One region of the Gordonia sp. NPDC127522 genome, then DNA from elsewhere that is predicted to be linked to it. Evidence: predicted binding sites of a transcription regulator. Region 1 holds the regulator's gene; each other region holds the start of a gene.
What was found. Region 1 encodes LexA, which represses DNA repair genes until DNA is damaged. Its sites were predicted from a motif close to CGAACANNTGTTCG; they were not measured.

Region 1 (10,232 bases):
GTCGCCGAGGACCCCTGGGTCTCCACCGCGAACTCGACGCCGGCCCGCTCGGCGGCGTACTTCAGGGCGTCGGCCGCCATGTAGGTGTGGGCGATGCCGGTCGGGCATGCGGTGATCGCGACGATGCGCGGCGTGGCCGGTCCCGGGTCCGGGGTCCGGTCAGAGTCCGGGTGGGCCGGCGCACCTTCGGATTTCGTGGTCGACGGGGCAGGCGTCGACGGAGTGGCGGTCGGCGCGGCTGTGCTCGCGGCCGGCGGCGCGGGGTCGATGGCCTCGTTGACCAATTCGATGACCCGCTCCTCGTTCTCGGCCGCGCGGAGCGAGGCCACGAAGTCGGGCCGGACGAGTGAGCGGGCCAGCGAGCTGAGGAGCTTCATGTGCGCACTGGCACCCCCCTCGGGGGCGGCGATGAGAAAGACCAGGTCGGCCGGCCCGTCCGGTGCGCCGAAGTCGACCGTGCGGGACAGCCGCGCCATGGCGAGGCTGGCTGCGGTCACCGACGCGGTACGGGCGTGCGGGATGGCGATGCCGCCGGGAAGTCCGGTGGCGGACTTGGCTTCTCGGTCCAGTGCGGCCCGCGCGAGGTCGGCGGGATCGGTGGTCCGGCCGGCCGCGGCGAGGGCGTCGGCGAGCGTGGTGATGACGGCGGCGGGATCGCCGCCGGCGTCGACGTCGAGACTCACCGTCTGCGCGGTGATGATCTGCTCGGTCATGGGATGTCCTTCGGTGGAAAGGGTGGGGGTCGGTGCTGGATGGGGTCGGTGCGGGGACCCGCCCCGACGGTGCCGTCAGGTCATGCGCGCGGCTCCCGACAGTTCGGTCACCCGCACGCCGGGGAGGTCGAGGTGGTCGGGCGTGGGGGCCTGGGTGCCGGCGAGCGATGCGGCCGCCGCGCCGTACGCCACGGCCGACCGGAGGCATTCGGCGGGCGAGGCCCCGGTGCTCTGCGCGATGAGGTAGCCGGCCAGTGACGAGTCGCCGGCGCCGACGGTGCTGCGCGGGACGATCGGCGGCGGGGTCGCCGACCATACGCCGGATGCGGTGACCAACACGGCCCCGGCGGCGCCGAGGGTGGCGAGGACGTTGCCCCCGATCTGCTCGGCGATGGTCGCAGCGGCGTCGATGACCGGTCCGAGATCGTTGCGCGCGAGCGCTTCTCGGAGCTGACCGGGGTCGGCGCCGGTCAGTTCGGCGAGCTCGTCCTCGTTGGGCTTGATCAGGTCGACGCGACCGGTGACGCTGGCACGTAGGGGAGCGCCCGAGGTGTCCACCGCGACCCGGCAGCCGGCGAGGACGAGGTCGTCGGCGATCGAGCGGTACCAGTCGTCGGGGACGCCGGGAGGCAGCGACCCGCAGAGGGTGACCCACTGCGCGGAGCCGGCGTGCTCGCGGATCAGCCCGACGAGCGCCTCGCGATCCGGGCCCGTCAGGGCAACGCCGGGTGCGTTGATCTTGGTGGTCGTCCCGTCGGATTCGGCGATGGTGATGTTGGACCGGACCTCGCCGTCGACCGGCACGGCGTCGTAGGGGAGTGCGAGGTCGTCGAGTGCGGCCCGCAGCGGGTCGCCCGGCCGCGCCGGGAGCAGTGCGCGGGTGGTCAGGCCGGCGGCCGCGACGACCCGGGCCACGTTGACGCCCTTGCCGCCCGGCTCGGTGCGGACCACGCCGGCGCGCTGCACCTCGCCGCGGGCGAGCGGTGCGCCGAGTTCGAGGGTGCGGTCGAGACTCGGGTTGGCGGTGACGGTGACGATCATGCGATCACGACCTCGACGCCACGCGCGGACAGGGCCGCCGAATAGGCCGGGTCGATCCCGGAGTCGGTGATGAGGACGTCGACGTCGTCGAGTCCGGCGAAGGAGGTGAGGTCCTCGCGGTCCATCTTCGAGCTGTCGGCGAGGACCACGACCCGTTGCGCGGCCGCGACCATCGCCGCCTTGACCGCGGCCTCGTCGGGGTCGGGTGTCGACAACCCGTGGGTCTCGCTCAGACCGTTCGTCCCGATGAAGGCGGTGGTCACGCGCAGTCGGCGAAGCGCGTCCACGGTCTCGACGCCCACGGTCGCCTGGGTGAGACCGCGTACGCGTCCGCCGAGGGCATGGAGACCGTCGGGATGGGTGCCCGCGAGCAGGCCGGCGATGGGCAGGCTGTTGGTGAACAGGGTGAGCCTCCGATCGGGAGCGGTCGCCTCGGCCGCGCGGTACGTGGTGGTGCCGGCGTCGAAGAGCACGGAACCGCCGTCGGGCGGCAGGAATCGGATGGCCGCCCGGCCGATCGCGGTCTTCTGCTCGATCTGGCTCGACTCCCGTTCGTCGATCCCGAGCTCGCCGAGGGTGCGCATGATCTCGGCGCGCACGGCGCCGCCGTGGACCCGCTGGAGATGTCCGGCGCGTTCCAGTACCGCGAGATCGCGTCGGACGGTCTCGCTGGTGACGTCGAATTTCTCGGCGAGCGCGGCCACGGATGCCCGCCCCGCGAGGCGCACCTCGTCGACGATCGCCTGTTGTCTCTCCTCGGCGTACACACCGCTCCGATCTCCGGTTTCGACCACCCCGCTTGTTGAGGCGTGTGGGATTGGATGTTGTAGTAATTGTGTTTACGCCTGTTTGTGTTGACAAGTCAAGCACTTTTTGTAACGGTGGTCACATCGATAGTCGAGTGAGAGGCAAGACGATGGCGCAGATCCTGACGGGAACCCCGGTGGTCGGCGGGTTGGCCCACGGTCCCGCGCTGTGGCCGGGCGAGCGGCCCGACCACTCGCCGGAGAAGCTCGGCGTCGGTGTGGAGATCGCCGAGGAACGGCGCGCCGACGAGGTCACGCGCTTCGCCACCGCGGCCGGCGCCGTCGCCGCGCGGCTGCGCACGCGCGCGTCGCAGAACACCGGGGTGACGGCCGAGGTGCTCGCCGCGACGGCGGGCCTGGCCGAGGACCGCGGCTGGATCGGTGCAGCGACCGCGCTCATCGGCAAGGGCGCCCCCGCCGAGGCCGCCGCCGTCGCGGCCACCGAACAGTTCGCGGCGGTGTTCACCAAACTCGGCGGACTGATGGCCGAGCGGGTCACCGATCTCAACGACGTGCGCGACCGGGTCCTCGCCGAACTGCTCGGCCTACCCGAACCCGGTGTGCCCACTCCGGAGGTGCCGTCGGTCCTGCTCGCCGACGACCTCGCGCCGGCCGACACCGCGGGCCTCGACCCCACGAGCACCATCGCCCTCGTCACCCGCCTCGGCGGACCGACCAGTCACACCGCGATCATCGCGCGCCAGTTGGGGATCCCGTGCGTGGTGGCGGTGGCCGATCTGGACGAGATCGAGCCCGGCACAACCGTTCTCGTCGACGGCAGCGCCGGGCGGATCGAGGTGGAGCCCGATGCGGAGGCGGCCCGGGCGCGTGTCGACGAGGATCGGCGCCATGCCGCACTCGTCGCCGGCTGGGCCGGCCCGGGGCAGACCGCCGACGGGGTGGCCGTGGCGGTGCTCGCCAACGTCGCCGACGGGTCGTCGGCACGCGCCGCGGCCGGGTACCCCGTCGAGGGCGTCGGGCTCTTCCGCACCGAACTCGCGTTCCTCGAGCGTGCCGACGAGCCGTCGGTGGACGAGCAGGCCGCGATCTACCGGGAGGTGCTCGATGCGTTCGACGGGCAGAAGGTGGTCATCCGCACCCTCGACGCCGGGTCCGACAAACCGCTCCGGTTCGTGACCCATCCCGACGAATCGAACCCAGCGCTCGGCGTGCGGGGCGATCGGATCGCGCTGGCGCACCCCGAGATCCGCGCGCATCAGCTCGACGCGATCGCGCAGGCCGCGTCGGGGTCGGCCGTCGCGCCGTGGGTCATGGCGCCGATGATCGCCTCGCCGGCGGAGGCGCGCACCTTCGCCGCCGAGGTCCGCGGCCGTGGTCTGGTCGCCGGCGTGATGATCGAGGTGCCCGCGGCGGCGATCCTGGCCGAAGCCGTCCTCGCCGAGGTGGACTTCGTGTCCATCGGCACCAACGATCTGACCCAGTACACGATGGCGGCCGACCGGATGTCGGCCGATCTCGCCGGACTGACCGACCCGTGGCAACCGGCCGTGTTGAGCCTCATCGCGGGTGTCGCGGCGGCGGGCGCACGTCAGGGAAAGCCGGCCGGGGTGTGCGGCGAGGCCGCCGCCGATCCGAACCTCGCCTGCGTGCTCGTCGGTCTCGGGGTCACCTCGCTGTCCAGCGCGCCTGCTGCTGCCGCGGCCGTGGGGGCCCGGCTCGGTGAGGTGTCCGCGCCGGACTGCCGGGCCGCCGCCGAGGCAGCCCTGGCCACCTCGGATCCCGCCGCGGCGCGCGAGGCTGCCGCGGCGGTGCTCGACGGTTCGGTCGGTGGAGAGGTCAGACTCGCCGCATCACGGTGACGACCTTGCCCAGGATGACGGCATCGTTGCCCGGGATCGGATCGAACAGTTCGTTGTGCGGCATGAGCCAGACGTTGGGGCCCTGACGCTTGAAGGTCTTCACGGTGGCCTCGCCGTCGATCATGGCCGCGACGATGTCGCCGTTGTCGGCGACGTTCTGCTGCCGGACCACGACCCAGTCGCCGTCGCAGATCGCGGCGTCGATCATCGACTCGCCGACGACGCGCAACAGGAAGAGCGATCCCTCGCCGACCAGCTCACGGGGCAGCGGGAAGACGTCCTCGACGGCCTCCTCGGCCAGGATCGGACCGCCGGCCGCGATACGGCCGAGCACCGGCACGAAGGTCGGCTCGGGCAGCTGGCCGGCCGACGGGGTGTCCGGCGACGGGGTGTCACTCGGGGCGATGTTGACCGCACGGGGACGGTTCGCGTCACGCTTGAGCAGCCCCTTGCGTTCCAGCGTCCGCAACTGATGGGCCACCGACGACGTCGAGGCCAGGCCGACCTCGTCGCCGATCTCCCGGATGCTCGGCGGATAACCGCGCTCGCGCACCGAGCGGCGGATCACCTCCAGGACCCCGGCCTGTCGCGGGGTGAGTGAGGCCTCGGCGGCGGCGGCGTCGAACGGGGCCTCGTCGTCGGCGCCCCGCGCTCGGCCGCGCCTATCGCCGGTGTCACTCATGTTCGGTTCCTCTCGTCTTCGGAACGTGCTGGTAGATGGCTTGCGCCGGGTCCGAGCCTAGCGGAGTGCGACCGGCACCTCAAACATTTGTTCGATGTGTCGCGAGACTTTGTCGGGACGCCGTGCTACAAATTCGAACATCAGTGCATCGAACATCTGATCGATGTTCGAACACCGACCGCCACACCCGCACGATCCCAGACACTCGAACACCGGAGGGCACCATGCGCACCGCCACTCTCGTCGCTCCCGTCCGCACCGACCGTCCCGACGCCGTCCGGCCCCCCGCCGATCGGGTCCGGACCCGCGCCCCGCTGTCCGACGGCGGCCGCCCGGTCGACAACCGGCCGGCCGGCACCCGGCCGCGGGGTGCGTCGCCGGTGGCCCCGCGGGTGGCCGGCACCCACTGTGGCTCTCCGGTCGGGGTGCGCGCGCGTGGCCCGGTCGGGCCCGACGCGGCGGTGTTCCGTCGTCGTCGCCGCGCCGCGGTCGCCGTCCTCGCCGGCGTCGGGCTGGCATTCGTCGTCTGGGTGTTCGGTGTCGTCGGCCAGAACTACTCGGACTCGCTGACCCCGTCCGCCGTGAGTTCCGAGGTCGTCCACGTGCGCTCGGGGGACTCGCTCAGCTCGATCGCCGGGCGGGTGGCACCCGAGATGCCGCGCGAGGTCGTGATCGACGAGATCGTCGCGATGAACGATCTGGGCTCGAGCGCGCTGCAGGTGGGCCAGCCCCTGCTCACCCCCCGGTACCGCTGAGGCCGGGCGGTATCCTCGATGTCACAGGGGCCGGCCGACAAGCGGCGGGGCGCACGCTTCGGGTGCGTTCCAGCGTCCCGCGACCTGCGTGAGGACACAATGCGCTGCCCCTTCTGCAAGAACGACGACACCAAGGTCATCGACTCGCGTGTCGCAGATGAAGGGCAGGCCATCCGCCGCCGTCGCTCCTGTGTGGAGTGCGGTCGCCGGTTCTCGACCGTGGAGAGCGCCGTGCTCGCGGTGGTCAAACGCAACGGCGTGACCGAACCGTTCAGCCGGGAGAAGGTCATGCGCGGCGTGCGGCGAGCCTGTCAGGGCCGCCACGTCGCCGAGGACGCGCTCGCGCAACTCGCCCAGCAGGTCGAGGACACCGTGCGCGCCAGTGGATCGGCCGAGATCCCCAGCAACGAGGTCGGACTCGCCATCCTGGGCCCGCTCCGCGATCTCGACGAGGTGGCGTATCTTCGCTTCGCCTCGGTGTACCGGTCGTTCGACTCGGTGGAGGACTTCCAGCGCGAGATCGACGACCTGAAGGCGGCCTCGGGTTCCGGGAGCGCGCTCGCCGAACCCGTGTCAGCCGAGTCGGTCCAGAGCTCGTAGGACCCGTTTCTCCGACACCGGGAACGCGGTACCGAGACGCTGGGCGAACAGCCCCACGCGCAACTCCTCGACGAGCCACTGCGCCTCGTCGTCGACCACCGCCCGCCGGTGCTCGGGTACCTGTTCGAGGCGCTGGGCCCACCGTTCGACGACGCGATCGACGGCGGCCACCCCGGCCTTATCGCGTGCTGCGGACGCGGGTAGTGCCTCCAGACGTGCGTGCGCGCCGTCGAGATAGCGCGGCAGATTCTCCAGGTGGCGTCGCGCGGTGGCCGCCACGAATCCGTCGAACACGAGGTGGGCGACCTGTTCGGCGACGTCGTCGGCAGCCAGCGAACCGGCGTGCCGGTCGATCGCCGCCCGCAGCGGGGCCATCCGTTTGAGGGCCGCGACGGCCAGCGAGAAGTAGTCCGGTGCGGCCGCGGCGACCCGTGGCCGGATCCGTTCGAGCAGCGCCGAGAAGGACTGTGGTGAGCGAACCGCGGCGAGTTCTGCGTCGTCGATGTCGGCGACGGTGTCCCGGATGGCCCGTCGGGTGCAGTCGGCGAGCAGTGCCTCGGTGGTCGAGTACGGGCTCTGGCTCAGGGCGAGTCGTTCGACCGGACTCAGCGAGCCGGCGATCCGCTTGTGCAGCGGAGGTATCGCGAGGTCGAGGAGGGCGACGATCCCGCGTCGCCCGAGGCGGTCTCGTGTCTCGGGGCTCGCCGCATCGACGACGACGACGCCCCGCGCGTGGCCCTTCGCATCGGAGACCACGTCGATCGTCGGGTACCGGGTCAGCCGCTGCCCCGCGACATCAACCATGGTCTGCTCGGCGAGCGAGCCGATCCCGTCGGCGGTCCAGGTCCGATACAGGGTGCGCGCCACCGTCTTCGGCGCCGCGGGCGTTCCGGTCTGCTGGAGTTCGGGCAACGAGTCGGCGCGGGCGACGATCCGTCCGGAGTCGTCGGCCACCGCGAAATGCATGCGCAGGTGCGGCGGTATCCGGTCGGTGTCGAAATCGGCTGCGGTCACCCGCATCCCGGTGATCGCCGAGAGCTCGCGCGCCAGCCCGGTGGTGAGCGGCTCCGTGCGCGGGGTGAGCCGGCCGAGTGCGAGTTCGGCGAACCGCTGCGCGGGTGACATGCTCTTGCGCAGCTGTTTCGGCAGCGACTTGACCAGTGCGGTGGCCAGTTCGGCGCGCATGCCCGGGACCGACCAGTCGAAGCCGGCCGGTCGGACATGGGGGAGCAGTGCCTGCGGGATCACGACGGTGACGCCGTCGTCGGGTGCGCCCGGTTCGAACCGGTAGCGCAGTTCGAGTCGGGTGTCGCCCTGCTGCCAGGCGCCGGGATAGTCCGTCGGCGCGACGTCGGTGCCTCCGGTGACGTCCTCGGGACGCAGATCCAGCAGATCGGGTTCGGCCCGGCGGGCCTTCTTCCACCAGGCGTCGAAGTGCCGGGCGGAGGTGACGTCGGCCGGTAGCCGCTGATCGTAGAACTCGAGGAGCTGGTCCTCGGTGATCACCAGACCCCGGGTGCGCGTGCGGTTCTCGACGTCCGAGGCGGCCTCGAGAAGCTTGCGATTGCGGTCGAAGAAGGCGTGCTGCGTCCGCCAATCGCCCTCGACGAGAGCGTGCCGGATGAACAGCTCCCGCGAGACCACCGGGTCGATGGGGCCGTAGTCGACGCGCCGGCGGGCGACGAGCGGGACCCCGTAGAGGGTCACGCGCTCGTAGGCCATCGCCGCTCCGCGTTTCGCCGACCAATGCGGCTCGCTGTGGGTGCGCTTCACCAGATCCCCGGCGAGTTTCTCGGCCCACAGCGGATCGATCCCGGCGACGGTGTGGGCGAACAGCCGCGACGTCTCGAGAATTTCGGCCGCCATGATGAAGGCGGGCGGCTTCTTGGCGAGCGGAGAGGCGGGGAAGATCATCAGCGTGGTGTTGCGCGCACCGGTGAACTCGCGGCCCTCGGTGTTGCGGGCGGCGATGTTGCTGAGCAACCCGGACAGGATGGATCGGTGGACGGCGTCGGCGTCGAGTTCGGTGGGCGCGACCGACCAGTCGAGGTCCTTGACGATCTCGGTCAGCTGCCGATGGAGGTCCTGCCACTCCCGGATGCGCAGGAAGTGGAGGTACTCCCGTTCGCACATACGTCGAAAGCGGCTGCCGGACAACTCCTTGCGCTGTTCGCCGAGGTACCGCCACAGCTCCACGTAGGACAGGAAGTCCGACTGCGGGACGACGAAGCGCCGGTGCTGGGCGTCGGCGGCCTCACGGTGCTCGGCCGGCCGTTCCCGGGGATCGGGGAGCGACATCGCGGCGGCGATCACCAGAAGGTGGTCGAGACAACCCAGTTCGTGTCCGGCGATGAGCATGCGGGCGACCCGGGGATCGACCGGGATCCGCGACATCGACCGGCCGATCGGGGTCAGTCGCGGGGGCCCGCCCTCGCGCGGGACGGTGATGGTGCCGAGTTCGGTGAGAACACCCATACCGTCGCGGATCGCGCGGTCGTCGGGCGGCTGGACGAACGGGAACTCGGCGATCTCGCCCAGTTTCAGCGAGGTCATCTGGAGGATGACCGCCGCGAGGTTGGTGCGCAGGATCTCCGGGTCGGTGAAGGCCGGCCGGGAGTCGAAGTCGTTCTCGCTGTAGAGACGGATGCAGACGCCCGGGGCGACACGACCGCATCGACCGGCCCGCTGCCGGGCACTGGCCTGTGAGACCGGTTCGATGGGAAGACGATTGACCTTGGTCCTGGTCGAGTACCGACTGATACGGGCGGTGCCGGTGTCGATGACGTAGCGGATGCCGGGCACGGTCACCGACGTCTCGGCGACGTTGGTCGCCAGCACGATCCGGCGTCCGTCGGAGGGGGAGAACACCTTCTGCTGCTCGGCGATCGACAGCCGCGCATAGAGCGGGACGATCTCGGCCGTCGGTCCTTTCCCGCCACCGGTTCGTCGACGCAGCGCGTCTGCGGTCTCCCGGATGTCCCGTTCGGTGGGCAGGAACACGAGGATGTCACCGCGGCCACCGGCCCACAGTTCGTCGACGGCGGCGTCGATGCCCTGGATCTGGTCGAGGTCGGCATGTTCGCCGCCGCCGGCGTCGTCCCCGTCGTCGGGGCGTTCCTGCAGGCTCAGCGGTCGGTACCGGATCTCGACCGGATAGGTGCGTCCGGATACCTCGATGACCGGGACCGAGGTCGTCGGCGTGCTGAAATGCCGTGCGAAGCGCGCCGGTTCGATCGTCGCCGAGGTGATGATCACCTTCAGATCGGGGCGTCGGGGCAGCAGGCGGCGCAGATAGCCGAGAATGAAATCGATGTTGAGGCTGCGCTCGTGGGCCTCGTCGATGATGAGGGTGTCGTAGCGGCGCAGCATGGGGTCGGTGGCGATCTCGCGCAGCAGGATGCCGTCGGTCATGACCCGGACGAGGGTGTCGGCGCCCGACCGGTCGGTGAACCGGACGGAATAGCCCACCGCGTCGCCGAGTTCGGTGTCGGTCTCGTCGGCGATGCGCTTGGCGACCGAGCTCGCGGCGATGCGCCGCGGCTGGGTGTGCCCGATCGACCCGCGGATGCCACGCCCGAGTTCGAGGCAGATCTTGGGGAGCTGGGTGGTCTTGCCCGAGCCGGTCTCGCCCGCGATGACCACGACCTGGTGGTTGCGGATCGCCTCGGCGATCTCGTCGCGTGCTGCGGAGACGGGCAGTTCGTCGGGGAAGCGCAGAATCGGCACGCTCGCCCGGCGCCGGTCGAGACGGGCGCGTGCCTTGTCGACATCGGCGACGAGCTGCCGCCGCTTCGCGGCGTCCGGGCGCGCGGCGA
Region 2 (10,232 bases), 260 kb from region 1:
GGCCGCCGAGGAACCCGTCGAGGTGCCGGCCCGCTCGGATGTGGCCGCCGACAACGAGATCCCGACCCCGCCGTTCTGGGGGTCGCGGATCGTCAAGGGCGTCCCGATCGCGGACTACATGCAGCTCCTCGACGAGCGCGCGCTGTTCCTGGGTCAGTGGGGTCTTCGGGGCGCCCGCGGTGGTGACGGGCCGTCGTATGAGGACCTCGTCGAGACCGAGGGCCGTCCGCGACTGCGGTACTGGATCGATCGCCTGTCGACCGAGAACATCCTGCAGCACGCCGCGGTGGTCTACGGGTACTACCCGGCGGTCAGTGACGGCGACACCGTCCACGTGCTCACCGAGCCGGAACCCGGTGCGCCGGTGCGGTTCAGCTTCACGTTCCCGCGTCAGCAGCGGTCGCGGTTCCTGTGCATCGCGGACTTCATCCGGTCCCGCGCCGACGCGAAGGCGGCCGGCAAGGTCGACGTGCTGCCGTTCCAGCTCGTCACCATGGGACAGCCGATCGCCGACTTCGCCAACAAGCTGTTCGCCGACAACGCCTACCGCGACTACCTCGAGGTGCACGGCATCGGCGTGCAGCTGACCGAGGCGCTCGCCGAATACTGGCACCAGCGGGTGCGCAGCGAACTCGCGTTCGGCGACCGCACGATGGCCAGCGAGGACCCGGAGAACGCCCAGGGCTTCTTCGACCTCGAATACCGCGGCGCGCGTTTCTCGTTCGGTTACGGCGCCTGCCCCGACCTCGAGGACCGGGCGAAGATGATGGAGTTGCTCGAGCCAGGGCGGATCGGCGTCGAACTGTCCGAGGAGTTGCAGTTGCATCCCGAGCAGTCGACCGACGCGTTCGTGTTGCACCATCCGGAGGCGAAGTACTTCAACACCTGACGTACTTCGCCACCGGATCGAGGGACGGGGGACAGGCGATGACGGTTCTGGAGCGGTCCGAGGGGCCGGTGCGGATCATCGGGATCGACCGGCCGGATCGGCGCAACGCCGTCGACCGGGCGACGGCCGATGCGCTGGCGGATGCCTTCCGGCGGTTCGACGCCGACGACTCGGTGTCGGTCGCGGTGCTCTACGGCGAAGGCGGGACCTTTTGCGCCGGAGCCGATCTCAAGGCCATCTCGGACGGTGACCCGAATCGGGTGGCACCCGACGGTGACGGTCCGATGGGCCCGACGCGGATGACGTTGTCCAAGCCGGTCATCGCGGCGATCTCCGGGCACGCCGTGGCCGGCGGACTGGAGCTGGCGCTGTGGGCGGACCTGCGTGTGGTCGACGACGACGCCGTCTTCGGGGTGTTCTGCCGGCGCTGGGGCGTCCCGCTGATCGACGGTGGGACCGTTCGACTTCCGCGCCTGATCGGCGAGAGCCGGGCCATGGATCTCGTGCTGACCGGCCGGGCGGTACCCGCCGATGAGGCCCTGTCGATCGGGCTCGCGAATCGCGTCGTGCCGTCCGGGACTGCGCTACCGGCCGCGATCGCACTGGCCACGGAGATCGCCGCGTTCCCGCAGACGTGCGTGCGGCAGGACCGGCTGTCGGTCCTCGAACAGGACGGCCTGGACACGAACGCGGCCATCGCAAACGAACTCCGACACGGCATGGTCTCGCTCGCCACCGACACCCTGGCCGGCGCAAGCAGATTCGCCGGCGGGGCCGGCCGGCACGGGGAGGGCGTCGGCAGTTAGACGAACCGACGAATGCGGAACCTCTCGACGCGCCGAGCTATTCACCAGCCCCTGCTCCCTGATCCGAAAGAACGCCCTGCCCCCGCTCCCTGATCCGAAAGAACGCCCTGCCCCTGCTCCCTGAGGAGCGCCCGGAGCTTGCGGAGGGCGACCAACCCCGCTCCCTGAGGAGCGCCCGGAGCTTGCGGAGGGTGCGTCACGAAGGGTCTTCACAACCCGACTCACCAGGACCCTTCGTGACGGCCTCCGCAAGCTCCGGCCTCCTCAGGGAGCAATGATTGGGCTCGCGCCGATCACAACGGGTTCTTTCGTCGTCCACGACGTCCGTCGGGCCGCAGACACTGAGGTATGAGCAGCGATAGCCGCCGGGCCGAGCAAGCGACGAAGGAGCGCGTCGAGGTCGACGAGCTACGACGGGTCCTCTTGCGTTGCAGCGCAGTCAGTTGCGTGCGAGGTACTCGGCTAGGAATGCTTCGACGAGGGAGGGTTGGAGCTGTCGCTGGCCGGGTCGGGGTGGTCTCACGTCGATGACGTGGCTGGTTGTCGACCATGAGCGACGCGCGTCGTCGTGGTGCCGGTTGTTCGGGCGCGCGTGATCGCCGGACCGCGTTGGTGGTCCGTGGATCTGCTCGCGCACGGTGTTCAGGTGGTGTGCGAACCGCCGGGGTATGTCGGGTCGGCGGTTGATGTGTTCGGGGTTGGGCGGTGCGCCGGGTTCGGCGTTCAATCGCCACAGGCAGCGGCCTTCGTCGGGTCCGGAGCGTGCGATGCGGGTGGTGTATTGGCCGGGCTGGTCGCCGACCATGCGGTTGTGACGCGGGCAGGCCGGGGCGAGGTCGTCGATGTCGGTGAGACCACCCTTCGCCCAATCTTTCTGGGCGTGATGCATGTCGACCTGAGTGGCGGGCTGATCACACCCGGGTGCCGAACACACTTCCCCGTCAGGGCGGGCGAAGGAGACCAGGCGTTGTTCCCGGGTGGCGAGACGTTTCCCGCGCCCGAAGTACAGCGGGACGGCGGTGGCGTTTTTGAAGATGGCCAACCACGGCTGGATGTCGCCGGCCATGGCGATGAGGTCGGGGATGGGGAGCAGTGTTCCGGTGGCGGTGGTCGCGAGTCCGGCTTCGCGGATGAGGTCGCCCAGGTCGGCTTTGACGATCAGTTGCACGGGCAGCCCGCGGTGCGAGGTGCCGAGAGTCCCGTCGGCGAAACCTGCGGCCAGGGCGGCGTCGAGCGCGTCGTGATTGATCTGCGCGGGAGTACGGCTGTCGCGGTCGGCTGCGGCGGTGAGGGCGTCATGGTCGGCGGTGCCGGCCGGTCCGGACGGTGAGTGGGGGTCGTCGGGGTTGTTGAGTCCGGGTTTGCCCCAGACCGCGAACATCATCGTCAACCGGGCGGCAAGTGCGGGTGTCAGGGTGCCCGAGATCTTGGCGGTGCCATCAGCGCGTTGCCGACCGATCCACAGGTTGCGGCGTCGTTTCTGGTCGGTGTCGTCGGTCAGGGTGCCGTCGGGGTCGAGGTGGGCGAGCAGCCGCGCTCCGAGTTGGGTGATGTCGGCGGGTGTGTGGTCGGTGGCGATCTCGGCCATCTGACGTTCAGCGGCGATCTTGATGTCGTGGTCGACGGTGCCGGGGATGCGATCGAGGACATCGAGGGTGGCCTGCACGTGCGCGGTACCGACTGCGCCTTGTGCGAAAGCTTCGGCGAGGCAGGGGTATTCGGGTTCCAGTATGTCACCGCCGAGGCTGGTGCGTGTGGCGGTGGCGTCCATCTGCTTACGGCGTCGCATCGGGTTGGAGACGCGTAGCCGGTGGGTCATGAACTGCATGAGGGTGCGGCAGCCGGCCTTGCGGGGCAGGTCGCGGGCCTCGGCCTGATCGATCTGCCGGTCACCGGCAACAGTCAACCGTGCGATCGCTTTCTCGGTGTCGGCTGCCACTTCGGCCAACTCGGCATCGGTGCACGGCCCCAGGTCGACCGTCTGCAACTCGTCCACGATGCGGTGGAGGTCGGCAATCAACTCGACGGCACGCGGCTGCGGCGTCGCTGATCCGTCAGACATGGCCACCCCCGAGAACCGTAGCTGCGAATGTACGTTCGAGTGTACACCACAGCCGGCATCGCGCAACCCGAAAATGTCTGTTGTGCAACGGTATTCGTCGGCGACAACTTGTCGGTGCGTTGTGGTAGATGGGGCGCCGGTTTGCGTTGTCCTCGAATTATGTTGGTATGAGTCCTCTCTCGACTGCGGATGTGCGCGGGGAGGCCAGAGACCGCTCAGACGTCCAGCACTTCGGTCAACTGCGGGACAATCTGCTTCTTGCGCGAGACGACGCCTTTGCCGAAGGCATGGCCGTCGGCGACGGTGACACCCAGCGCCTGCTCGATGGCCGAGGCGGGTTCGCCGACCACGAGCAGATCCGAGTCGGCCTTGATCACATCGGTGATGAGCAGGACATAGAGGTCGTACCCGGCTGCCTCCTTCTCTGTGGTCATCGCCGTCAGGAATTCGTCGCGGCGGGCGAGCACCTCCGCGGAGTCGACCGTGGTGATCTGCGAGACCCGCACCGTCTTCGGCCCCATTTCGAAGCTCTTGGAGTCCCGTCCGATGATCGCCGACACCGGCTCGTCGCCGAGCGCGGTCCCGGCCCGTAGAAGCGCGTCGCCGTACTCGTCGACGTCGACGCCCGCGATCGCGGCGAGCTCGGCGGCGGCGGCACGGTCAGCGTCGGTGCAGGTGGGGGAGTTGAACAACAGGGTGTCGGAGATGATCGCCGACAGCATGATGCCCGCCTCTGGGCGCGGGATCTCGACCCCGTTCTCCGCGTACATCCGGGTGAGAATCGTGCAGGTGCATCCGACCGGTTCGACGCGCATGTACAGCGGCGCCGCCGTCTCGAAATTGGCGATCCGGTGGTGGTCGATGACCTTCAGGACGGTCACGTCGGTGATGTCGGCGACGCTCTGCTGGCGCTCGTTGTGGTCGACGAGCATCACCTCCGCCGGCGCGGCCGTCTCGATGACGCGCGGCGCGTCGAGTCCGAAATGGTCCAGGGCGAAGGCGGTTTCGAGACTCGGCCGGCCCAGGGCGACGGCCTCGACATCGCTGCCCAGCGCGGCTTCGAGGTGGGCGAGGCCGATCGCAGCCCCGATGGCATCGGTGTCGGGGTTGCGGTGTCCGAACACCAGGATCTTCGACATGGGACCTCGGCTTTCTCCTCGGCGGTGCGCGTGGGCCCAGACTACGACGATCTCGGCGCCTCGCGGGTCTCGTTCCCGGTGAGCATGATCCTCAGCCGGGTCGGCGCCCGCCCCGGGGTCGGCGTTCTACATTGGCTCCATGTCCACGACCGGGCGTCGACGCGTCATCCTGGTCGTCTGCTGTCTGAGCATGTTCCTCGTCGGCCTCGACGTCTCCGCGGTCAACGTGGCGCTGCCGTCGATCGGCGCCGATCTCGACGCCACGCCGTCTCAGCTCCAGTGGGTGGTCGACTCGTACACGCTGGTCGTCGCGAGCCTGCTCATCCTCGGTGGCACCACCGGTGACCGGCTCGGTCGCAGACGCATTTTCGGGGTCGGCCTCGCGATTTTCGGAACCGGGTCGGTGCTCTGCGCGGTGTCGCCGACACCGGAGGCGATCATCGCGGCCCGGGCCGTCCAGGCGGTCGGTGGCTCGATGCTGAACCCGGTGGCTCTGTCGATCGTGACCAATGTGTTCACCGAGCCGAAGGCGCGTGCGCGGGCGATCGGGTTGTGGGGAAGTGCATTCGGGGCGAGTCTGGCCTTCGGCCCGGTCGTCGGTGGTGCGCTGGTCTCTGGCCTGGGCTGGCAGGCGATCTTCGTGCTCCATGTCCCGGTGTGCGTGCTCGCCCTCGTTCTCAGCCGGCGGTACGTCCCCGAGTCGAGGGCGCCACAGCCTCGACGGGCCGATGTGGTGGGTCAGCTGCTGATCCTCGTGCTGTTGGGAACCGTGACGTTCGGGATCATCGAAGGGCACGTGCTGGGCTGGAGGTCCGGCGTCATCGTCGGCTGTTTCGCGGTCGCTGCGTGCTCGTCTGCGGTTCTCGTCTGGTACGAGTTGCGCCGCGACGAGCCGCTCCTGGACCCGCGGTTCTTCGGCAGTGTGCCGTTCACCGTCGCGGTCGTGTGCGCGGTCATCGCGTTCGCGGCGACCGGCGGGTTCCTCTTCCTCAACACCCTGTACCTGCAAGAAGTCCGCGGACTGAGTCCGCTCGGGGCGGGTCTGATGCTGATTCCGATGGCTCTGGCCGCCGCGTGCTGCGCGCCGGTCTCGGGACGCCTCGTCGCCGCGCGGGGGGCCCGGCCGCCACTGTTCGCGGGCGGGTCCGGGATGGCGGCGGGCGGGGTGCTGCTCCTCGGCGTCGGACCCGATACCCCGTTCACCTATCTCGGCGCGGCCTACCTCGTGTTCGGCATCGGCTTCGGACTGGTCAACGCGCCCATCACGAATGCCGCGGTGTCGGGCATGCCGCGGACCCAGGCGGGGCTCGCCTCCGCGATGGCCTCCACCGGACGCCAGGTCGGGACGGCGCTGGGCGTGGCGGTGTCCGGTGCCATCGCGTTCTCCGGACGGGTGGGAACGGTGGCCGACGACCTGAGCGCCACCGCACGACCGTTCTGGATGGTGGTGACATCGTGCGGCGTGGCGATCGCCGTGCTGGCCTATCTCGCCACCTGCGCCTGGGCGGAACGAACCGCCGTGCGCACACGCGGCCGCGTCGAGTCCCGATCGGGCTCCTGGACGGCGTGAGATTCCCACCATCGCGCGATCAGCTCGACGATCCCGTCAGGTGTCCGCGTCCATCCGAGGTGCGTCGCGACGCCCCCGGCCGGGCCGTCGGAGGCCCGGTAACACAGTGCCGACATCGCGGCCTTGTCGAACGCCGCATCGTAGGCGTCCGCGGCGCGGCCGGACACGACCTCGTCGTCGTGCAGCCGTATCGACAACGCCGGCAACGCGATTCGGAAGTCGAGTGCGAACGGCGCCCACCCGGTCAGCACCATGCGCGCCCACTCCCGCATCAGCGTGCGCGGCGTCGGACCGCCGAAGCCGCGTCGTGGCCACCGGCCGACCACCGCGGCGACCGGCGTCACCGACGCGGCCAGTGCCGCGAGCGGGATCCCGCGTGCGCCGTAGTGGCGGAAGTGGGGGACCGAGGCACCGATCGCCACGACCCCGTCGGGACCACGATCGGTCCGTGAGGCCACCATCGCAGCCAGCTGTGCACCCAGGCTGTGACCGAGCACCAGGACCCTCGTCTCCGGGGTTTCGGCCCGGGCGGCGGTCACGGCGCCGGCCAGGTCGTCCGCCTCGTCGGCATAGGACCAATCGGAACGTCGAGACGGTGGCTCGCTTCCGTCCTCGATCCCTCGCCGAGGGACGATCACGACGTCGAATCCGGCTCTGGTCAGGGCCTCCGCCAAGCGCCGGTAGACACGCGCCGGCACTCCCATCGCCGGCGAGATCAGCACCGTCGTGTGCCGTGTGCGAACAGGGTCGTTCTCGATGCGGGTCATGTTCCCCAACGTCTCGCACCCGCGCCGCCGGCACCACTACCTACCAGGTAGTCGTTTCAAGGCGCGGCCCTGTGGATACCAACCAGCGATGGTCGACGCGGACGCGAAGGGAGCGACACATGTCGGATGTGAGTGATTTCTCGGAGACCTGCAAACGCGTGGCGGACGCCGCGATGGAAGCGGGCGTCCGGATCGCGGTCGCCGAATCGCTGACCGGCGGGAACCTGGCAACGGAACTGAGCAAGGCGCCGAACGCGGGTACATGGTTCCGCGGCGGGGTCGTGGCCTACCACAAGGACGTGAAGTACAGCCTGCTCGAGGTGCCCGAGGGGCCGGTCGTGAGCGAGACCGCGGCGCGCGCGATGGTCGCGTCGACCGCCCGGTTGTTCGACGCCGACCTCGTCGTCGCGGTGACCGGTGAGGCCGGTCCCGAACCCGACGAGGCGGCACCGGGGACGGTGTGGTTCGGACTGGATCACCGTGGCCGCGTCAGCGCATCCCGGGAAGTGTTCGACGGCGAACCCGAAGAGGTCCTCGCCAAGACGATCGGACACTCGTTGGAGTTGATCGAGTCCTGCCTACGGTCCTGATCGCCGGACGACCGTTACCCGTGAGGTAGTCGCCACGCTCCCGCCCGGGACCTACCATGACCCCCATGACCGTCGAGGTGGGAAGCATGCTGCGGCAGTGGCGCTCTCGCCGCTCGCTGAGTCAGCTGGATCTCGCCTACGAGGTCGGTGTCTCGCCGCGTCACCTCAGCTTCGTCGAGACCGGCCGGTCACGCCCGAGTCCGGCGCTGCTCGAGGCGCTGTCCGAGCGGCTCGATGTTCCACTGCGAGAAAGGAATTCGCTGCTCCTCGCCGCCGGGCACGCACCCCGCTACAGCGAGGAACCGCTCGACTCGGACACGATGGCGCACGTCCGGTCGTCGGTCCAGCGATTGCTCGACGCCCACAACCCGAACATGGGCATGGCGCTCGACCGGACCTGGAACGTCGTGCTGGCCAACGACACCGCCCTCACCCTTCTCGAGTTGCTGCCGCCCGAACTGCAGACCGGACCGGTCAATCTGTTCCGGGTGTCGCTGCATCCGGACGGATTCGCGCGGGCCACGCACAACTTCGACGAGTGGGCGACCTACCTGCTCGAGTTGCTCCGGCGGATGGCGCGGATCACCGGCGACCCGCGCCTCGCCGACCTCGAACGGGAGGTCTCGGGGTATCCGACCGTCGCCGCACTCGACGGACGTCTCGCCCGCGACCGTGCCGGAGTCGGGGGAGAACCGCAGTTGCTGGTGCCGTTCCGGCTCGTCCTCGGCGACCAGGTGTTGTCGTTCTTCAGCACCCTCACGACGTTCGGCTCCCCACGCGACGTCACCCTCGAGGAGCTGACCATCGAGCTGTTCTACCCCGCCGACGAGCCCACCGAGCGGTGGGTTGCGATGATGCAGGGGTGACCGACACCGCCCCCGACGTCTCCACCGCCGGCCCCACATCACCCTCGGGTGCGCGCCTTCCCGCTGCCGTGCTGTGGGACATGGACGGCACGCTGCTCGACTCCGAACCGATCTGGGACGTCGCGATGGCGGAACTGGCCGCACGGCACGGCATCGTCATGTCACCGGAACTCCGCGAATCCACTCTCGGGAACTCGCTGCCGGACGCATTGGCGAAGGTGCACGACGCGGCCGGTCTGTCCGCCGCGGAGCGCGACACCGACGCCGACGGACGTTGGACCCTCGATCGGGTCGCCGAACTGTTCGCCGACGACCTGCCGTGGCGTCCCGGCGCACCCGAAGCACTCGACCTGGTGGCCGGGGCAGGGATCCCGATGGTGCTGGTGACGAACACGGTGCGGGAGTTGACCGAGGTGGCCCTGGAGACCATCGGGCGTGGACGCTTCACCACGACGGTCTGCGGCGACGAGGTGGCGGTGGGCAAACCCGCGCCCGACCCCTACCTGCGCGCGGCGGAACTGCTCGGTGTCCCGTCGGCCGACTGTCTGGCCGTCGAGGACTCGCCGACCGGTGCCCAGGCGGCATCGGCGGCCGGATGTCCGACGCTCGTCGTCGAGTCGGCAGCACCGGTCGAGCCGGGTCGGCTGCGCGTCTTCCGGACCAGTCTGGTCGGGCTGGACCTCGACGATGTCGCCGGTGCATGGACCGGCGGTCTCGCGCGCATCTCGACATGCAAAAATGAGGAATCGTGAAGACTTTCGAGGAGCTGTTCGCCGAACTCAGCGACAAGGCGCAGAGCCGTCCCGAGGGTTCGGGTACCGTCGCCGCCCTCGACTCCGGTGTCCACACCCTGGGCAAGAAGATCATCGAAGAGGCGGGTGAGGTCTGGCTCGCCGCCGAACACGAATCCGACGAGTCGCTCGGCGAGGAGATCTCGCAGCTCGTCTACTGGCTGCAGGTGATGATGATCAAGCGGGGACTGACGCTGCAGGACGTGTACCGACATCTGTGACCGGTTGACCCGGTCCGGACACAGTCCACACGACACAGTTCTGCTCCATCCCCGCGCCGGCAGGCGCACTCCACGAAAAGGACAACGAGATGCTGCGAGTGGCCGTACCCAACAAGGGTGCGCTCTCCGAATCCGCGTCGGCCATCCTCTCCGAGGCCGGCTATCGCCGCCGGACCGACGCCAAGGACCTCACGGTCCTCGACAACAACAACGACGTCGAGTTCTTCTTCCTGCGTCCCAAGGACATCGCGATCTACGTCGCCTCCGGCCGGCTCGACCTGGGCATCACCGGACGTGACCTCGCCCGCGACTCCGGTGCCGAGGTGGGCGAACAGCTGGCCATGGGCTTCGGCTCGTCGACCTTCCGTTACGCGGCTCCGGCCGACCAGCAGTGGGCGGTGGCCGATCTCGCGGGCAAGCGCATCGCCACGTCGTACCCGAACCTCGTCCGTGAGGACCTGGCCGGTCATGGCATCACCGCCGACATCATCCGGCTCGACGGTGCGGTCGAGATCTCGATCCAGCTCGGTG
Region 3 (10,232 bases), on a different contig from region 1:
TCCGCGGGGCGGTGTAGCTCAGCTGGTTAGAGCGCACGACTCATAATCGTGAGGTCGAGGGATCGAGTCCCTCCACCGCTACACATCGGGTCCGACCGGAACCGAGCGCAAGGGTCGCAAGCCCTGAGGGAACTTCCGAACCCGACCACGTACCACCCGAAAGAAGGCAATCAAGTGGCCTCCTCAACAGATGTTCGCCCCAAGATCACCTTGGCCTGCGAGGTGTGCAAGCACCGTAACTACATCACGAAGAAGAACCGCCGCAACGATCCCGATCGCCTCGAGATCAAGAAGTTCTGCCCGAACTGCGGCAAGCATCAGGGGCACAAGGAATCGCGCTGACGCTGTCGTCGGCCGTTTCGAAGTACCACCAGCAGCGGGCTGCCTCTCGATGAGGCAGCCCGTCTTGTTGTGTCGGGCCCGAAGGGAGTAGAGCTCAATGTCACAGGTAAGCGGAGCCGAGATCCAGGATCGTCCGGACGAGGCGTCGAACGGTGGCGCGAAGCCGACCCCCGACGAGATCGCCGCCCACACGCAGAGCCTCGTCGGCTTCCACTACACGGTCGACGACTACTACGAGATCGGCCGCGAGGAGATCCGTAAGCACGCGATGGCCGTGCAGGACGCGCACCCGACCCACTGGAGCGAGGAGGGCGCGCGGGCCTTCGGTCACGACCGCCTGATCGCCGCGCCCACCTACGTGTCGGTGCTCGGGATCATCGCCCAGCGCAAGCTCTTCGAAGACGTCATCACCGGCTACGACATGTGGCAGATCATGCAGACCGATCAGCGGCTGGTCTACCACCAGCCGATGAAGGTCGGGGACCGACTGATCTGCGACGTCTCGCTCGAGTCGTTCCGGCATGTGAGCAGTCCCGAGATGATCGACCTGATGGTCACCAAGAACGTCATCTGGAACCAGCACGACGAGCCGGTCATGACCACGTGGACCTCCCTGGCCGCGCGTCCCGGCATGGACGTCGACCCCGAACTCGAGGCGTCCCTCGACCACGTGATGATCAAGGTCGACGCCATCGGCGAGTCCGGGCACACCGTCGAGCCGAAGGCGGGTCGCTACGACCTCCCCGATCCGACGCAGTCGCCTGGCGCCTTCGGTGCCGTCGACTTCGACACGCTCACGGTGGGTCAGGAACTCACGCCCAAGCGCTACCTGCTGACGCGCGGCAACCTCGCGAACTATGCGGGCGTGGCCGGCGACCCCAACCCGATCCACTTCTCCGACCACGTCGTGAACGCGGCCGGGATGGACGACGTCGTCGCGCACGGCATGCAGACGATGGGGCTCGGCGCGAGCTTCGTCTCCGAGTTCATCGGCGACCCGGCGGCCTTCTGCGAGTACAACGTGCGCTTCACCAGCCCGGTGTACGTCCCGGCCGACGACAGCGCGGCCGTCGACTTCACCGGCAAGGTGAAGTCGCTCGATCCCGCGACCCGCCGCGGGACCATCGCCATCACCGCCAAGCAGGGCGATCGCCGCATCTTCGGACGCGCGCAGGCCGTCATCCAGTTCAACTGATCGACCGGTCGCGAGCCGTTCGGGCGGCTCACGGACGGGTGGCGTGTACGGTCGTCGGGGGAGCGGAGGCGAGCCCGTTTTGGGTCCACCGCCCCGGTGATCTACACTGAAGTGTCTGATTGATTCAGACTTGCGCGCTACCCATAGGGTGGCGCGTTGGTTTTGTCGGCGACGAAACGTCGACGGGCCGCGAGGCCGGATCGAGAAGCACGGCAACGCCGACCACTCCGGTGGCGGGCGTCGCAAAGGGGCGTAGCTCAATTGGCAGAGCAGCGGTCTCCAAAACCGCAGGTTGCAGGTTCAAGTCCTGTCGCCCCTGCCCTGGTGAAGGGCACACGCTGACGAGAGGACCGCGAAGTTGAGCAAGCGAGACCGGGCCGCCCGCGCCAAAGACGCCGCAGAGGGTTCTGCGGCCGATTCGGCCGCGGCTGAGCTCGACGGTCGCGACGAGGCCACCGACGCGGGTACGGACGACGACACGTCGACCGGAACCGCGAAGGAGCTGCGTCCGTCCGGTAAGCGCTCGGCTCGCGGACGTCGCTCGGCGGCGGGTGCAACCGACGGTGACACCGACTCCGACACGGGGTCCGTCGCCGTCAAGGAACGCAAGACCAAGAAGAAGGCGTCTGCCGAGGAGAGCCGGAATCCGTTCGTACGGATCTGGGTCTTCCTGACGCAGGTCGTCGCCGAGCTGAAGAAGGTCATCTGGCCTACGCGGCGCGAGATGATCACCTACACGATCGTCGTGCTCGTGTTCGTCATCGTGATGACCGCGTTCATTGCCGGCCTCGACCTCGCCTTCGCCAAGGGCGTGCTCTGGTTGTTCGGCTGACCCACGCGGTGGGCTCGGCCGGCGACGAGGAACACGACCGCCAGATGAACCATAAGGAGCGTGGGCTGCAGTGAGCACCCCGGAGAACGAACTCGCCTCGACCGATTCCGTCGACGTGGCTGCTGCCGACGTCGACGCTGTCGACGCGGCCGTGACCGACGCGGTGGACACCGAGGGTGACGCGGTCGCCGACGACGCGGTCGTCGATGGTGACGAGGCCCCCGCCGAGGACACCGTCTCCGAGGATGCCGACGAGGCCGCGGATGCCGCCGACGACGCACCGGCGGAAGAGGCCCCGGTGGAAGAGGCGGAGGTCGATCCGGTCGAGGAACTGCGTAAGCAGCTCCGGCGCGCGCCCGGCGACTGGTACGTGATCCACAGCTACGCCGGTTACGAGAACAAGGTCAAGGCCAACCTCGAGACCCGCGTGCAGAACCTCGACGTCGGCGACTACATCTTCCAGGTCGAGGTGCCGACCGAAGAGGTCACCGAGATCAAGAACGGCCAGCCCAAAAAGGTCAACCGCAAGGTGCTGCCGGGCTACATCCTCGTCCGCATGGAACTCAACGACGAATCGTGGGGCGCCGTGCGCAACACGCCGGGCGTCACCGGCTTCGTCGGGATGACCAGCAAGCCGTCGCCGCTCTCGCTCAACGAGGTGCTGCAGTTCCTGATGCCGCGGACCGAGGCCAAGAAGCCCGCCGCGTCGCGCGGTGCCGCCGCCGAGGGCGTCGAGGCCGCAGCGGCCGCCGCGTCGAACGTCATCGAGGTCGACTTCGAGGTCGGCGAGTCGGTCACCGTCATGGACGGCCCGTTCGCCACGCTGCCCGCGTCGATCAGCGAGGTCAACGCCGAGCAGCGCAAGGTCAAGGTCCTCGTGTCGATCTTCGGTCGCGAGACGCCGGTCGAGCTCGGGTTCAACCAGGTCGAGAAGATCTAGCGCGCCGGCGCCGACGAGGAGCGGGCGACAACCGAGTACACACAGACTTTCACGTCTCCAGCGGGCGTGAATTCGCAAGGAAACAAGCAAGGAACAGAAGATGCCTCCCAAGAAGAAGAAGCTCGCCGGGATCATCAAGCTCCAGATCTCGGCAGGCCAGGCCAACCCGGCCCCGCCCGTGGGTCCGGCGCTCGGTCAGCACGGCGTGAACATCATGGAGTTCTGCAAGGCGTACAACGCGGCGACCGAGTCGCAGCGCGGCAACGTCATCCCGGTCGAGATCTTCGTGTACGAAGATCGCTCCTTCGACTTCAAGTTGAAGACCCCGCCGGCTGCGAAGCTCCTGCTGAAGGCCGCCGGCCTGCAGAAGGGCTCCGGCGAGCCCCACACCAACAAGGTCGGCAAGGTGAGCATGGACCAGGTCCGTGAGATCGCCAAGACCAAGGCCGAAGACCTGAACGCCAATGACATCGACCAGGCCGCGAAGATCATCGCCGGTACTGCTCGGTCCATGGGCATCACCGTCGAAGGCTGACAGACCTCATCGTCACCGTGGGAGGGCCGGCTCGGCCCGCACCACACACCCCGCCGACTGACGGCGGAGAAGGAACAGAGCAATGAGCAAGAAGAGCAAGGCCTACGCGGCCGCGGCCGAGAAGGTCGACAAGACCAAGCTGTACAGCCCGCTGGAGGCTGTGGAGCTGGCCAAGGACACGTCGTCGAAGAACACCGACGCGACCGTCGAGGTCGCGATCCGGCTGGGCGTCGACCCCCGTAAGGCAGACCAGATGGTTCGAGGCACCGTCAATCTGCCGCACGGCACCGGTAAGACTGCCCGCGTGATCGTGTTCGCCGCCGGCGACAAGGCCGCCGAGGCCACCGCCGCCGGTGCCGACGAGGTCGGCGCCGAGGATCTGATCGAGCGCATCCAGGGCGGTTGGCTGGACTTCGATGCCGCGATCGCCACCCCGGATCAGATGGCCAAGGTCGGCCGTATCGCGCGTGTCCTCGGACCCCGCGGCCTGATGCCGAACCCGAAGACGGGCACCGTGACCACCGACGTCACCAAGGCCGTCAACGACATCAAGGGCGGCAAGATCAACTTCCGCGTCGACAAGGCTGCGAACCTGCACTTCGTCATCGGCAAGGCCTCGTTCGACCCGGCCAAGCTGGCCGAGAACTACGGCGCTGCCTACGACGAGATCATGCGCGCCAAGCCGTCGGCCGCCAAGGGCCGCTACATCAAGAAGGTCACCGTCTCCACGACGACGGGCCCGGGCATCCCGGTCGACCCGGCGGTCACCCGCAACTTCGCGGAGGCACCGCAGGCCTGATCTGATCAGGCGCACTGACACCCACGAGGGGCCCGGCATTCCGATGCCGGGCCCCTCGTGTCGTGTGCAATCACGCGTGGTCGGTGAGTATGCGTGCGAGTGCGGCTTCGACCGGGGTCAGCGGTGGGGTGGTGAGGTGCTCCGGCGGTGTTCGCGGATGGACGAGTTCGCGGTAGGCGAGTTCGAGGCGCCGGCCGCGGTCGCCGTAGCCGACGGCGTCGGGGCGCGACTGGTCGCCGGGCCTGGTGGCAGGTCCGTGGATGTCGTTGCGCACGGTGTTCAGGTGTTGTGCGAACTGCCGGGGTATGTCGGGTCGGCGGTTGATGTGTTCGGGGTTGGGTGGGGCGCCGGGTTCGGCGTTGAGTCGCCAGACGCAGCGGCCTTCGTCGGGTCCGGATCGGGCGATGCGGGTGGTGTATTGGCCGGGTTGGTCGCCGACCATGCGGTTGTGGCGTGGGCAGGCGGGTGCGAGGTCGTCGATGTCGGTGAGTCCGCCCTTGGCCCAGTCTCGTTCGGCGTGGTGGAGTTCCACTTGGGTGGCGGGTTGATCGCAGCCGGGTGCGGAGCACACTTCCCCGTCGGGGCGGGCGAAGGAGACGAGGCGTTGTTCGCGGGTGGCGAGGCGTTTGCCCCGTCCGAAGTGCAGGGGGACGGTGGTGGCGTCTTTGAAGAGCGCGAGCCACGGTTGCATGTCGGCGGCCATCGCGATCAGGTCCCGGATGGGGAGCAGGGTGCCGGTGGCGGTGGTCGCCAGTCCGGCTTCGCGGATCAGGTCGGAGAGGTCGGCTTTGATGATCAGTTGCACGGGCAGGCCGCGGTGCGAGGTGCCGAGTGTTCCGTCGGCGAAGCCTGCGGCGAGTGCGGCGTCGAGGGCGTCGTGATTGGTCTGGGCGAGGGTGCGACCGTCGCGGTCGGCTGCGGCGGTCAGGGCGTCGGGGTCGGCGGTGCCGGCCGGGCCTTGGGGTGAGGCGGGGTCGTCGGGGTTGTTGAGTCCAGGTTTGCCCCAGACCGCGAACATCATCGACAACCTGGCGTGGAGTTCGGGAGTCAGCGTGCCCGAGATCTTTGCGGTCCCGTCAGCGCGTTGCCGACCGATCCACAGGCCGCGGCGCCTCTTGCGTTCCGAATCGTCGGCCAGTGTGCCGTCGGGGTCGAGGTGGGCGAGCAGGCGCGCGCCGAGTTGGGTGATCTCAGCGGGGGTGTGGGCTTCGGCGATCTCGGCCATCTGCCGCTCGGCGGCGACCTTGATGTCGTGGTCGACGGCGACCGGGATGCGGTCGAGGACATCGAGGGTGGCCTGCACGTGCGCGGTGCCGACCGCGCCTTGTGCGAAAGCTTCGGCGAGGCAAGGGTATTCGGGTGGGAGGACCTCGCCGCCGAGGCTGGTCCGGTGGGCGGTGGCGTCCATCTGCTTACGGCGGCGCATCGGGTTCGACACTCGTAACCGGTGCGTCATGTACTGCATGAGGGTGCGGCAGCCGGCCTTGCGGGGCAGATCACGAGTCTCGACCTGATCGATCTGCCGGTCACCGGCGACGGTCAGACGCGCGATCGCGCGCTCGGTCTCCGCGGCCACGTCGGCGAGTTCGGCATCGGTACACGGCGACAGATCCACGGTCTGCAACTCACCGAGGATGCGGTGCAGGTCGGCCACCAACTCGAGGGCACGCGGTCGCCGCGACGCTTGTTCGTCAGACATGGTCACCCCCCGAGAACCGTTGCCGCGAATGTACGTTCGAGTGTACACCGGTGCGAGCGCATTGCAAGCCAAAACTGATGTTGTGCAACGCTATTCGGAGCCGGTAACTTGTCGGTGCCTCGTGGTAGGGGTCCACCGACTTCTCCGTGTGGCGGCGGCATGACGATCGCCGCGGCCCCACGTGTTCAACGGGGCGTCCCGCGACTCACTCCAGCCAGTTGTTGCCCCCGAGGTCCAATTGCGCGACATCCAGGGACGGGGTGATACCGGATTCCGGTGCGAGGCCGTGGTTCTCGAGAACGCCGCGCATGATCTCGGCGGCGTCGATGTTGAGTGGGCTCGACACCCACATCGCGTACGGCAGGTTCACGAAGCGGTTCTCGCGCACCGCCTTCAAATTCCGGCTCGCCGGATTCGAACGCAGGGCGGCGATCTTCTCGTCGACCGACTGGCCGGGATAGTCGACGAACACGATGACGTCGGGGTCCGCGGTGGTGAGGCGTTCCCAGCTCACGGCGGTCCAGGTGTCCTCGATGTCCTCGGTCGCGTTGCGCGCGCCCGCGGCGTCGATGATGCCCTGCGGGCCGCCGAAGGATCCGGAGGAGAAGATGGTGTCCGAGACGCTGTCGAAGACGAAGACCGTCGGTTTCGCGGCGGGTTGTGGTGCGGCGCGCAGCTTCTCGAGGCGGTCGGCCACCTCGTCGGCCGCGGCGGCGCCCTGCTCGGGATTGCCGGTGAGGGTGCCGATGTTGCGAAGGTCGGTGTCGAGCGCGACCCACGGGTCCATGGTGCCGCGCTGCGCCTCGCCCTCGGTCTGCCGGCACGCCTCGGACAACTGGTACACGTCGATGCCGTGTCCGGCGAGGATCTCGGGTGTGATTCCGCGCGACTCGCTCATGCCGTAGTTGTATCCGGCATACAGCACTTGGGGTTTCGCCGCGACGATGTTCTCGAGGGTGGGACGTTCGGTCGCGACCTCGTTCAGGGTGTCGACCTGGGGTCCGTACTCGAGCCGCAGGACGTCTTTGTCCCGGGCGAGCGCGCTGACCGCCACCATGTTGTCACGGGCACCGGCGGCGAGTGCGATCGCGATCATGCCGCCGTCGTTGACGAACAACCGGTCGAGGGGTTGCGGGTAAGCGACGTCGGCTCCGCAATTCGATATGGTGACAGTGCTTTCCGACGCCACAGTGCTGTCGGCACCGCAGGCGGTGGCAGTTCCCAGCGTCAGAGCCGCCGCCACGATGGCGACGGTCGGGTGGACTCGGGACGTACGTATGGTCAAAGGATGTCCTCTCACGGGATGTCTTTCGTCAGAGTGCTGGGGGCGGGTGTGGTGGTGGGAGTGTTCAGGAGCAGATGGGGCAGGCCCGTCGATGGATGGTCGACGACGGTGCCGGACACCTCGAAGACGTCGGCCAGCAGAGCCGGCGTCAGCACCTCGACCGGTGGCCCGTGGACGATGACACCGCCGTCGGAAACCACTGCGACGGAGTCGAAGTGACGCAACACCAGGTCCAGGTCGTGCATCGCCGCGACCACGGTGGCGTCGAGCTCGTCGAGGATCTCCATCAGTCGTAGTCGCCAGGCGGCGTCCAGGTGATTGGTGGGTTCGTCGAGCACCAGGATCGGGGTCTGCTGAGCGAGCGCGCGGGCGAGGACGACGCGGTGCCGTTCGCCGCCGGACAGCTGGGTGCACGAGCGGGTGCCCCAGCCGTCGAGCCCGACCTGGATCAACGCGCGATCGACCACCGTCTTGTCGTCGGAACTCCCGGTGGACCAGGCCGACCGGTACGGGGTCCGGCCGAGGCCGACCGCCTCGGCGACCGTCAGCTCCGCGGAGGGCTGTTCCTCCTGGCCGACCACCGCCATCGACATGGCGCGGCGTCGCGAGGGGATGCGGTGGAGGTCGTCTCCGTTCACCTCGACGGTGCCGGCGACCGGGCGTTCGAGACCGCACAGCGTGCGCAGCAGGGTGGTCTTGCCGGAACCGTTGGGCCCGACGATGGCCAGTCGGGTGCCGGCGGGGACCGCGAGATCGACATCCCGCAGTACGACGCGGCCACCGCGACGGCACGCAAGCGCGTTCGCGCGCAACGACATCGACGATGCGCGGGTGGGGTCGGTCACGAGCCACCCCCGAACACGTACTGGCGTCGTCCCATCAGGAAAAGGAAGATCGGTGCCCCGATCAGTCCGGTCACGATGCCCAGCGGCATCTCGCGCGGTGCGGCCGCCACCCGTGAGATGACGTCGACCCACACCAGGAAGAGCGCACCGCCGCAGACCGCCACCGGCAACATCGCGCGGTGGGTGGCGCCGACCAGGAGTCGCGCCGCGTGCGGGACGATGAGACCGACGAAGCCGATGCCGCCCGCCACCGCGACGAGCACGCCGACCAGGAGACCCTGGACACCGAACAGCGCGTTGCGCATCGCGCGTACCGGCACGCCCAGCGACGTCGCGGTGTCGGTTCCGGCCGCGTAGGCATCGAGCCAGGAGTGGATGGCGAGCATGGCCACGACGGTGACCAGCACGACCGCCCCGGCGATCTGCACTTTCGCCCAGGTGGCGCCCGCGACGCTGCCGAGCATCCAGAACATCACGTTGTCGGCGGCGTGCGGGTCCGCGGCGGTGAACACCAGCAGCGACGACAACGCCATGAACGCCGAGGACAACACCACCCCGGACAGGATGAGTCGCAGCGCGGTCAGCCCGCCCTGGGCGCGGGCCACCAGGTACACCGTGACGGTGGCGGCCAGCGCGCCGAGCAGCGCCCCGCCGGACAGCGCCCAGACGCCCAGTCCCGCGAGCACGCCGAGGGTCATCACCGCGGTGGCCCCGACCGCCGCGCCGGCGGACACACCCAGCAGGTACGGCTCGGCCAGCGGGTTGCGGACCAGGGCCTGCATGAGTGCGCCGGCCAGCGCCAGCCCGGCACCGACCAGCGCGGCCAGCACGGACCGGGGCAACCGGAGATCCCAGATGATGACGGCGTGCGCGGAGTCGAGCTCGGCCCCGGTCATCCGGCCGACGACGGTGTGCCACACGTCGCCGACGGGGATCGTCTCCGCGCCGAAAGCGGTGGCCAGGGCGATGCTGAGGAGGGTGAGGACGAACAGTACTGCGGCTAGCGGCGTCGACGGGAGTCGCCGGACCGACGGGGCGGTCGCGCTCTCGGTCGTGCCGTCGGTACGACGGGACACGGGTGGTACTGCCTATCGGTCTGGGTATCTGTGCGCGAGATACACGATGGACTCGAGCGAGAACGGCCGGTAATCGGACTCGGGATCGTGGGGCCGGCGCCTTCCCGGGTCGCCCCGGTGTCCGCGCCGAATCCGTCTCCCATACCGTTGCGCGCCAGTCCCGGATTCACACCGGGTTCCCTGACACCCACGTGTGCGGGTGTGACCGTTCTCGGGGCTGAACATACCAACAACGATTTGCGACATCTGAGTCAGATGTCGCAGTTCGTGGTTCTGGGCGCAACGATGCGTGACATCGGTGCCCGGACAGCCGACACGCGAGCACCTACGCTGGGGGCCGACGATCGATGAACCCGACGCGGAAACGGTGAACCGATGGACGTACGAGACACGAAACTGGCCATCATCGGGGCGGGTGCGGTGGGCACCGCGATCGCCTACTCGTCCCTCATCCGAGGTGTCGCACGGACCATCGCCCTCCTCGACATCAACGCTGCCAAGGTGACCGCCGAGGTGCTCGACATGTCCCACGGCCTCGAGTTCGTGCCGCGGGCGGACATCATCGGATCCGACGACGTGTCGGTGTGCGCGGACGCCGACGTCGTCGTGTTCACCGCCGGCGCGAAGCAGAAACCCGGGCAGTCGCGCCTCGAATTGGCCGAGGCGACAATCGGTCTGACACGC

Region 2: the regulator LexA is predicted to act here: its motif matches at 3,782-3,795, upstream of ACFVHY_RS10045 (DUF222 domain-containing protein).
Region 3: the regulator LexA is predicted to act here: its motif matches at 6,368-6,381, upstream of ACFVHY_RS02840 (DUF222 domain-containing protein).

The regions. Positions count from the first base shown of each region.
Region 1 is NZ_JBHXVK010000003.1:284,572-294,803, forward strand. Features, by position in the region: gene ACFVHY_RS08870 (fructose-specific PTS transporter subunit EIIC) at 1-713, opposite strand, end outside; gene pfkB (1-phosphofructokinase) at 789-1,754, opposite strand; gene ACFVHY_RS08880 (DeoR/GlpR family DNA-binding transcription regulator) at 1,751-2,521, opposite strand; gene ACFVHY_RS08885 (phosphoenolpyruvate--protein phosphotransferase) at 2,671-4,380, shown strand; gene lexA (transcriptional repressor LexA) at 4,358-5,062, opposite strand; gene ACFVHY_RS08895 (LysM peptidoglycan-binding domain-containing protein) at 5,287-5,817, shown strand; gene nrdR (transcriptional regulator NrdR) at 5,917-6,417, shown strand; gene hrpA (ATP-dependent RNA helicase HrpA) at 6,391-10,232, opposite strand, start outside.
Region 2 is NZ_JBHXVK010000003.1:543,335-553,566, forward strand. Features, by position in the region: gene metH (methionine synthase) at 1-889, shown strand, start outside; gene ACFVHY_RS10040 (crotonase/enoyl-CoA hydratase family protein) at 928-1,695, shown strand; gene ACFVHY_RS10045 (DUF222 domain-containing protein) at 2,135-3,757, opposite strand; gene ACFVHY_RS10050 (manganese-dependent inorganic pyrophosphatase) at 3,973-4,896, opposite strand; gene ACFVHY_RS10055 (MFS transporter) at 5,036-6,466, shown strand; gene ACFVHY_RS10060 (alpha/beta fold hydrolase) at 6,379-7,233, opposite strand; gene ACFVHY_RS10065 (CinA family protein) at 7,353-7,823, shown strand; gene ACFVHY_RS10070 (helix-turn-helix domain-containing protein) at 7,889-8,689, shown strand; gene ACFVHY_RS10075 (HAD family hydrolase) at 8,770-9,441, shown strand; gene ACFVHY_RS10080 (phosphoribosyl-ATP diphosphatase) at 9,438-9,701, shown strand; gene hisG (ATP phosphoribosyltransferase) at 9,791-10,232, shown strand, end outside.
Region 3 is NZ_JBHXVK010000001.1:612,534-622,765, forward strand. Features, by position in the region: tRNA gene ACFVHY_RS02800 (tRNA-Met) at 8-81, shown strand; gene rpmG (50S ribosomal protein L33) at 175-342, shown strand; gene ACFVHY_RS02810 (fused (3R)-hydroxyacyl-ACP dehydratase subunits HadA/HadB) at 440-1,537, shown strand; tRNA gene ACFVHY_RS02815 (tRNA-Trp) at 1,784-1,856, shown strand; gene secE (preprotein translocase subunit SecE) at 1,896-2,369, shown strand; gene nusG (transcription termination/antitermination protein NusG) at 2,440-3,309, shown strand; gene rplK (50S ribosomal protein L11) at 3,410-3,844, shown strand; gene rplA (50S ribosomal protein L1) at 3,927-4,643, shown strand; gene ACFVHY_RS02840 (DUF222 domain-containing protein) at 4,714-6,342, opposite strand; gene ACFVHY_RS02845 (ABC transporter substrate-binding protein) at 6,548-7,627, opposite strand; gene ACFVHY_RS02850 (ABC transporter ATP-binding protein) at 7,639-8,445, opposite strand; gene ACFVHY_RS02855 (iron ABC transporter permease) at 8,469-9,548, opposite strand; cobalamin riboswitch at 9,595-9,773, opposite strand; gene ACFVHY_RS02860 (L-lactate dehydrogenase) at 9,924-10,232, shown strand, end outside.